4 regions of the Streptomyces sp. NPDC093094 genome follow, and region 2 is predicted to be linked to each of the others. Evidence: riboswitches for the same ligand, from Rfam matches in the RefSeq annotation. Region 2 holds a riboswitch; each other region holds the start of a gene.

Region 1 (2,194 bases), on a different contig from region 2:
GAAAGGTCTCCGCATGCTCTCCGGGAACGGTCGCCACCGTCGCCCCCGCCAGGCTCCGGCTCTTCTCGTCGCGGCCGGAGTGACCGGCTCCGCCATCGCCATCCCGCTGCTGGGCGCCTCGGGCGCGAGCGCGGCGGACGGCACGACGTGGGACCGCGTCGCGGAATGCGAGACCGGCGGCGCATGGAGCGCCTACGACGGCTACGGCCACTTCGGCGGTCTGGCGCTCACCCAGCCCGACTGGGAGAACCACGGCGGGCTGGAGTACGCCCCGAGCCCCGAGCAGGCCAGCCGGCAGCAGCAGATAGCCGTCGCCGAGCGCATCCTCGCGGACCAGGGCGTCGCGGCGTGGCCGGCGTGCGGGCCGCTCTCGGGGCTGGGCCAGGACTCGGCCCCGGCGGAGGTCGACACCGGCGTGGCCGGCGACGAGTCGGGTGGGTCCGGCTTGACCGACACTTCCGATTCGTCCGCTTCTTCCGGTAGTTCCTCCCCGTCGACCGGCACCCCGTCGACCAAGTCGGACAAGTCGGCTGATGGGGCCAAGAAGGACACTTCGGCCGACTCGGACGCCGGGTCCGAGGGCGACGAGGAGAGCGGCTCCGACACCTCCCCCGCCCCGAGCGGCTCGCGCGAGCCCGACAGCGCCCGGACCGAGACCTTCGGGGACGAGGCGGACAAGTCCGGCGAGAACGCCACCTCTTCGGACACCACGGCCGGCGCCGGCACCGGCCGCCACCGCGGTGGCAGCGCCGACGAGGAGGCCGTGACGGACGGCCGTGAGGGCGGTTCCACGGGCCGTCACGCCTCGCGCAGCGGCGCGGCCGCACGGGACGCCGCCGACGGCGAGTACACGGTCCTTCCCGGCGACAGCCTCTGGAGCATCGCCGACTCCCTTGAGCTCCAGGGGGGATGGTCGGGCCTGTACGCCGAGAACCAGGACACCGTCGGCGCCGACCCGGACCTCATCGTCCCCGGTCAGACGCTCACGGTAGAGGGCGAAACGGACGAAAAGTAGCGGGAGTTCGGGTCATGGTTCGCCGCCAAATGTCCGGTTTGGTGAAACTGTGGGATGAGTCTCAGAGGCCCTGATCGTCTTTGAAATTCCGCCGATCGCGTGTCTACGGTCGGGACCGCTCGCCAACGTGAGCCCCGGCCGCCGCAACGCCGAATCCTGCCAGCGGCAGCACGGGAACAGTCGTCGCGTCATGCGCCGTGGGCAGGAGCGGGGGACCCAAGGTAAGTGCCGGTCCCGGTGGTTGAGGAGACTCGACGCCGGTATCGGCTCGGGGTGAAGCCGCAGCTCGTGAGGGCTGCGGCCGGGCAACTCAACCGGCCCGAACCCGACAGCTCACCTCGCAGGCGTCGGTGAGGGGATCCTCCATGCTGTTTTCCGGCAAGGGCAAGCACCGTCGTCCGTCCAAGGCCACCCGCGCCATCGCCGTCGCCGGTGTCACCGGCGCAGCCGTCGCCGCCCCGCTGATGGTGGCCGGCAACGCCTCCGCCGCCACCGTCTCCGAGTGGGACGCGGTCGCCCAGTGCGAGTCCGGCGGCAACTGGTCCATCAACACCGGCAACGGCTACTACGGCGGTCTGCAGTTCTCCGCGTCCACCTGGGCCGCGTACGGCGGCACCCAGTACGCCGGCAGCGCCGACCAGGCCAGCAAGTCCCAGCAGATCGAGATCGCCGAGAAGGTCCTCGCGGGCCAGGGCAAGGGCGCCTGGCCGGTCTGCGGCGTCGGCCTGTCGAGCACCCCCTACAGCGGCGGCGGCTCCGACAGCTCCTCCGGCTCCGGCTCCGGTGCCACGCAGCAGCAGAGCACCCCCGCCCCCCGCGAGACCGAGCAGCAGAGCGCCTCCCGCTCGCAGGAGCGCCCGGCCGTCAAGAAGACCGTCACCACCCCGACCGGCAAGAAGGTCGAGAAGGGTGACGGCGAGTACAAGGTCGTCAAGGGCGACACCCTCAGCTCGATCGCCGAGAAGCACGAGGTCAAGGGCGGCTGGGAGAAGCTGTTCCGGCTGAACGAGGACATCGTCGACGACGCCGACTTCATCTTCCCGGGCCAGCAGCTGCACCTGAAGTAAGCGGCTCCGTCCCTCCGGGCTCCCCGCCCCGGTGCGTGTTCCCCCGTACGCACCGGGGCGGGGTCATGTCCGGACCCGCTCACGGCCACCGATTTGTTCCGTTCGGAAACAA
Region 2 (2,194 bases):
GTGGTTGGTGTCCTGGTACTCGTCGACCATGACATGGCGGAAGCGGCGGCGGTAGTGCTCGGCGACGTCCGGGAAGGCACGCAGCAGATTGACCGTCGTCATGATCAGGTCGTCGAAGTCGAGGGCGTTCGCCTCACGCAGCCGCGACTGGTAGAGGGCGTACGCCTGGGCGAGGGTCTTCTCGAAGCCGTCGGCGGCCCGGGCGGCGAAGTCCTCCTCGTCGATCAGCTCGTTCTTCAGGTTGCTGATCTTGGCGCTGAACGCCTTCGGCGGGAAGCGCTTCGGGTCGAGGTCCAGGTCGCGGCAGACCAGGGCCATCAGGCGCTTGGAGTCGGCGGCGTCGTAGATCGAGAAGGACGACGTGAAGCCGAGCTTCTTGGACTCGCGGCGCAGGATGCGCACACACGCGCTGTGGAAGGTCATGACCCACATCGCGTGCGCGCGCGGGCCGACGAGCTGCTCGACGCGCTCCTTCATCTCGCCCGCGGCCTTGTTGGTGAAGGTGATCGCGAGAATCTGCCCGGGGTGCACGTTCCGCTCGGCCAGCAGGTGGGCGATGCGGTGGGTGAGCACACGGGTCTTGCCGGAGCCGGCGCCGGCCACGATGAGCAGCGGGGAGCCGGAGTGGACGACGGCCGCGCGCTGGTTGTCGTTCAGGCCCTCCAGCAGTGCGGCGGTGTCGACCGCGGGGCGCGGGGCGCCGTCGCGGTAGTACTCGTCCCGGTCCGGGGGCACGTCGAACTTCCCGCCGAACAGATCGTCCGGGATCGGCTCCGGAGCGTGCTCGTGCTCGGGCGGCGGCGGAGGCTCCTCCTCGTGCCCGCGAGGGGCCTGGAGGTCCGCCAGGAAGCTGTCGTCAAAGAGGCTGCTCATCGCTCTCCGAGTCTAGGGGGCGCCGCCGACAACCGGCCGCCGTCCGGGGAACTCCCCGGCCGCCACCCTACGTAGCACCACTGACACTGCCTGCGGCGCAGTAAGCGCGTGCACGACAAGGTCACGAAAATGTATCGGGCATATCGCCCATCAACCTTCACAAGGGCCACACGAGTTGGCTACGGTGCCGGGCAGGCCGTACGACCCCCACCGGCGAACGTCGCCGGGCCGCGCGGCCTCCGCCGAGTCCGATGCGCCCACACGGCGCGGAGCCGGGGACCCACCGATCCTGGGGTGAATCGGCCCACTCCCTCAGGGGAGCGCCGTAGGGCAAACCTTCCGAACCATCCGCCCGAACCCGACAGCTAACCCGGTAGGCGGCCGATGGAAGGAGTCGCCTCTCTTGGCGTCGCACCGCAAGGCGCGTCCCGCTGGTACGCGCGTCGCAGGCATACGGACCCCCGCCCTGGCCACGGCGGCCCTCACCTCCGTGGCCCTGCTGTCCCAGACGGCCAACGCCAGCCCCTCGGACGACGACCGGCCGAGCCTGGAGGAGGTCGAGAAGAAGGTCGACGACCTGTACCGCCAGGCGGAGTCGGCGACCGAGAAGTACAACTCGGCCAGGGAACGCACCTCCAAGCAGCGCAAGCAGGTCGACACCCTGCTCGACGACGTGGCCCGGCGCACCCAGAAGCTGAACGAGGCGCGCGAGGAGCTCGGTTCCTTCGCCGCCGCCCAGTACCGCACCGGCGTCGCCGCGCCCGACACGGAGACCTTCCTGCTCGCCGACACCCCGCAGGACTACTTCGACCGGACCCAGCTGATGGACCGCCTCACCGGCCGTCAGAAGGAAGCGGTCGACGACTACGTCACCGAGCAGTCCGCGACGATGGAGAAGCGCCGCGAGGCCACGCAGAGCCTCGAGACGCTCACCGACTCGCAGAGCGACCTGAAGACGGCGAAGGCCACCGTCCAGAAGAAGCTCGCCGACGCCCGCGAGCTGCTGTCGCGGCTGACGGCCGAGGAGAAGGCCCGGCTCGCGGCGATCGAGGAACGCGAGCGCGAGGAGGCCGCCCGCAAGGCCGCCGAGCTGGCCGCCCAGCAGGCGGAGGAGCAGCGGCAGCGGGAGGCCGCCGAGGAGGCGGCGCGGCAGGAGGCCGTGACCGGTGACGCGTCCCCGTCCACCGGCGGCACGGACACGTCCGGCTCGACGGGCTCCTCGTCCCCCTCCGTAGGCTCCGGCTACTCCACCAAGGCGGAGAAGACGCTCGCCTTCGCCCGCACCCAGATCGGCAAGCCGTACGTCTGGGGCGCCACCGGG
Region 3 (2,194 bases), on a different contig from region 2:
CGGGGGGGGTTGTCGTCAGGACCGCCGGTGATCTCGAAGAGCTCTGTGAGGAAGCCCCTGTCAGGGGTTGAGTCCCCTGTCGCGCAGCCACGCCATCGGGTCCACGTCGCCGCCGCCGACCTTGACCTCCAGGTGCAGGTGCGGTCCGGTGACATTGCCCGTCGCGCCCACGCGCCCGATCACGTCGCCGGTGTTGACCTTCTGGCCGACGCTGACGTTGATCGAGGACTGGTGGGCGTAGCGGATCTCGGTGCCGTCGTCGAGGGTGAGCACGGTGCTGTAGCCGTACGACCCGCTCCAGCCGGCCTCGGTGATCGTGCCGGTGTGGACGGCCTTGATCGGGGTACCGGTGGGCGCGGCGAAGTCGAGGCCCGTGTGGTACCCGGAGGACCACATGGAGCCGGCCTGGCCGTAGGTGGAGGTGATCGTGTACGAGGACGTCGGCAGGGTGAACTGGGTGGCCAGCTCGGCGAGGCGCTCGGCCTCGGCCTTCTTGCGGGCCTCCTCCTCCGCGGCGGCCTTCGCGGCGGCGGCCTTGGCCTCCGCCTCCTTCTCGGCCTGGGCGGCGGCCTCGGCGGCCTTCTTCTCGGCGGCTGCCTGGGCGGCGGCCTGCGCGGCCTGGGCGGCCTTGGTGTCGGCCTGGTCCTGCTGCTGCTCGGCCTGGGCCATGATGCGGGTGCGCAGGGCCTCGCCGGCGTCGGAGGTGCTCTGCGCGGTGTCGGCGGAGGCGGTGCCGAGAGAGCCGAGGGAGCTGAGCGGGGCGGTGGCCTCGACGGGCTCCTCGGCGGGCTCCTCGTCCGACAGGAGGGAGCCGACGGAGGGCAGGTCGGGCAGCGAGATGGAGACCGGCGGCTTGCCGGTCTGGGCGCTGGCCATGCCACCGCCGGCGACGGCGGCTATGACACCGACGCCGAGGACGGTGGAGCTGCGGGCGAGCCCGCCGCGCTGCTTGGCGACCCGGTGCTTGCCGCGTACGGGAAGAACGGACTCCGCGGTGGGGTTCCACTCCTCCCACGGTCCCTCGTCGCCCGGCCGACCGCCGTAGACAAAGGTTTCGGCGGTGTCGGAGGTGCGCTGGCCCGGGACGAACGGGACGTGCGGGGCAGGCCGGTTGGACGCCACGTGGGCGTACTCCTTTCCTTCCTTCTCGCCTACCGGGTTAGCTGACGGGTTCGGAGCAGGAAGGTCTCCTACGCGCGTATACAAGCCGTGTCTCCACGACCGGATACGCCCGATTCACCCCAAGTTGGTGGTTCCCCGGTTCCCTTGCGGGATTCGGCAGTGCGCACGGAGCCGTCTCTTGTGACGGCTGGGACGACCGCGCTGCGTTATCGGACGTTAATAGAACCAGGGGTCCAATTCCAAGCTGTTCGACTTGATCATTAACGCGCTCGCCGGGGACGTACGGCCCACGGGAGGAGAAATTCGGGCGAGTTGACCAGAACTCAGTACCGTCCGGTTTTTTGATGGTGACTCAGATGTTATGCGCAGGGCGCTCGTCCGGTCACTGCACGTCACATCGGCGCGGGACGCCGTACGGCCAGCAGCGCCATGTCGTCCGTCAGGGCGCCCCCGGCGTGCCGGCGGGCCTCCTCCGCGAGGGTGCGTAACAGGTCCCCCGGACCGCGGAAGACACGCCCGGCCAGCCACGCCTCCGGATCGAAGAACACCCCGCGGGCGTCCCGCGCCTCGGACAGGCCGTCGGTGTACAGCAGCAGCACGGCCCCGGCAGGGAAGGGCAGTTCCTCGGCCCGGTCGGGCCAGTGGCCCAGCTCGCTCATGCCGAGCGGCAGCGCGGTGCGGCGGGCGGACAGGGCGCGCAGGGTGCCGTCGGTGTACAGCACGAGCGGTGGCGGATGGCCGCGGTTGAGGACGCGTACGACTCCCTTTCCGTGCGGGAGTTCGACGAGCACGGCGGTCGTGAAACCCTCCTGCGCCTCCGGCTCCTCGCGCCGCGGTCCCTCGCGGTCCAGTGCCCGCTCCAGACGCTGCGCGACCTCCTCCAGCGTGGCCTCCTGCTCGGCCGCCTCCCGGAACGCCCCGATCACGACCGCGACCGCGGCCACCGCGCCCATGCCCTTGCCCCGGACGTCCCCGACGACGATCCGCACGCCGTACGGACTGTCCTGCACCGCGTAGAGGTCGCCGCCGATGTAGGCGTCCTCCTGCGCGGCCTCGTAGCGGGCGGCGATCT
Region 4 (2,194 bases), on a different contig from region 2:
TCGGCGGTGCGCTCTCTGACGATCATGCGGTACGAGGCGATCATCCGGCCGGCCGCCTTGCCGTCCGCGAGGATCGAGCGCAGCAGCTCCAGGTCGCCGTCGCGCACCATCTTCCAGAACTCGGCCCCGTCCGCCGGGTCGCTCAGCGGAAGGTTGACGTTGCGCACGCCCGGCAGCGTCACGTCCGGGCCCTCCAGCTTCTGGTCCGCCGCGTTGCGGAAGTCGAAGATCGTGTGCAGGCCCAGGGAGGAGAGGAACACCGCGTCCTCGGCGGTCGCGTGCGCCAGATGTCCGCTGCGGAAGAGCACGCCCCGGCGCACCCGGCGCCCGTCGACCGTCGGCAGTCCTCCCACGTCACGGAAATTGCGCACTCCGGCCAGCTCGGGCTCGGTCGACGGGACCTGCTGCGTCACGGTGGCTCCCTCCGGTCGGCCCCGCCGGCGCGGCTCGTCCGGCGGGCGCTTCGATGACCATACGACATGGCTTCCTGAGGCAACGGGTTGTCCGCGTCCCGTCCGCACACGCCCACAGACTGGATCAAAACGGACCTTATGTCCGTATGGTTCCGCGCCGCGCCCCCGTGTGAGCGCGGGGGATTTCCCGACGCGCGCCACTTCTGCACCTTCTGTCCGTATTGACTCCTTCATTCCAACTCGCTCTGGAATAAAGGAACCTGGAGAGGTGTCACGTGAGGAGCGTCATAACCGTGACCGTGCGTCGTCGGTCATGTCCACGTAATCAAGGGCCTTCTCAAGGGAGTTTGAGGAATCCGGCGGAGCCGTCGTGCACGGAGGGTGACCGGGAATTTCCTTTACGGATCAAGAAGAAGGGCTTCGGGCGGAACCTCTTGCTTGTCCCTTTGCGCCTTGCTCGCTTACGTTCGCCACCGATCCGGACGGACGCCCAATCCTGCCGCCGACCGGAGCCCGCACAAACCCACCCGTCCACGGCAGGAGCGGGGGACCCACAGGTACGACTGCCTGTTCCGGTCTCCGGAACGGCTCGGGGTTAAGCCGCGTCTCGGCGCGGCCGGACATCTCCAGTCCGCACCCGACAGCTCACCTCGCAGGCGCCGGAGAGGAATTCGCCATGCCCGCGAAGGGTAAGCACCGCCGTCCCAAGGCCCAGCGCCTGACCCGTTCCATCGCCGTCGCCGGTACCGGTGGCGCCGCGCTCGCCCTGCCGCTGCTGGCGGCCACCGGCGCGAACGCCGCGACCGGACAGTCCGCCCCGGACGCCGCCGTCCGGTCGGCCGCCACGGTCCAGAAGACCTCCGCGGCCACCGGGGCCGCCGAGAAGAAGTCGACCGCCCCGCGCGTCTATGCCGTGAAGCACGGCGACTACCTCTCGAAGATCGCCGACGAGCAGAACGTCCGCGGCGGCTGGCAGAAGCTGTACCAGGACAACCGTGAGGCCGTCGGCTCCGACCCCTCGATGATCCACCCGGGTCTGAAGCTCACCCTCGGCAAGAAGGCCGCGGCGGCGCAGTCCTGGAAGTCCTCCGACGCGGCGAAGCCGGCCACGCGCTCCTCCGGCTCCTCCTCGTCCTCGCAGTCCGCCGAGGCGTCGAAGTCCGCCGAGGCGTCGAAGTCCTCGGCCTCCGAGTCCTCGGCCTCTTCCTCCGCCCCCTCCTCCTCCGGCTCGTCCGCCGCCACCCAGGCGGACACCACCGCGGCGAGCGGCTACAGCGCCCCCGTCTCCGGCGCCGGAGTCGGCACCGCCTACCGCGTGGCGGGCAGCATGTGGTCCAGCGGCTACCACACGGGCGCCGACTTCGTCGTCCCGACCGGCACCTCGCTCAAGGCCGTCGGCGCGGGCACCGTCGTCTCCGCGGGCTGGGGCGGCGCGTACGGCAACCAGGTCGTCATCAAGCTGGCCGACGGCCACTACGCCCAGTACGCCCACCTGTCCTCGCTGTCCGTCTCCACCGGCCAGTCGGTGACCGCGGGACAGCAGGTCGGCCTCTCCGGCGCGACCGGCAACGTGACCGGCCCGCACCTGCACTTCGAGATCCGCACCACCCCGGACTACGGCTCGGACGTGGACCCGATCTCCTACCTCCGCTCGCACGGCGTCGCCATCTGACGTCCGTCGTCCGCGGCGTCGGCACCTGACGTCCGTCATCCGCGGCCGAAGGCCGGACCCCGTCCCCGGGGTCCGGCCTTCGGTGTGTCCGGAGTTCCCCGTTCCCGTT

What was found. Region 2 has a riboswitch for cyclic di-AMP ahead of ACIQGV_RS21680 (NlpC/P60 family protein). Riboswitches for the same ligand answer to the same signal wherever they lie in the genome.
Region 1: another riboswitch for cyclic di-AMP. It lies ahead of ACIQGV_RS26920 (transglycosylase family protein); the one in region 2 lies ahead of ACIQGV_RS21680 (NlpC/P60 family protein).
Region 3: another riboswitch for cyclic di-AMP. It lies ahead of ACIQGV_RS31520 (M23 family metallopeptidase); the one in region 2 lies ahead of ACIQGV_RS21680 (NlpC/P60 family protein).
Region 4: another riboswitch for cyclic di-AMP. It lies ahead of ACIQGV_RS34055 (M23 family metallopeptidase); the one in region 2 lies ahead of ACIQGV_RS21680 (NlpC/P60 family protein).

Annotation. Positions count from the first base shown of each region.
Region 1 is NZ_JBIVOX010000013.1:107,305-109,498, reverse strand. Features, by position in the region: gene ACIQGV_RS26925 (transglycosylase family protein) at 14-1,015, shown strand; cyclic di-AMP (ydaO/yuaA leader) riboswitch at 1,199-1,377, shown strand; gene ACIQGV_RS26920 (transglycosylase family protein) at 1,381-2,082, shown strand.
Region 2 is NZ_JBIVOX010000009.1:319,253-321,446, reverse strand. Features, by position in the region: gene pcrA (DNA helicase PcrA) at 1-873, opposite strand, end outside; cyclic di-AMP (ydaO/yuaA leader) riboswitch at 1,104-1,269, shown strand; gene ACIQGV_RS21680 (NlpC/P60 family protein) at 1,277-2,194, shown strand, end outside.
Region 3 is NZ_JBIVOX010000018.1:134,017-136,210, reverse strand. Features, by position in the region: gene ACIQGV_RS31520 (M23 family metallopeptidase) at 61-1,122, opposite strand; cyclic di-AMP (ydaO/yuaA leader) riboswitch at 1,134-1,291, opposite strand; gene ACIQGV_RS31515 (PP2C family protein-serine/threonine phosphatase) at 1,515-2,194, opposite strand, start outside.
Region 4 is NZ_JBIVOX010000023.1:40,981-43,174, forward strand. Features, by position in the region: gene ACIQGV_RS34050 (tyrosine-protein phosphatase) at 1-413, opposite strand, end outside; cyclic di-AMP (ydaO/yuaA leader) riboswitch at 928-1,085, shown strand; gene ACIQGV_RS34055 (M23 family metallopeptidase) at 1,090-2,085, shown strand.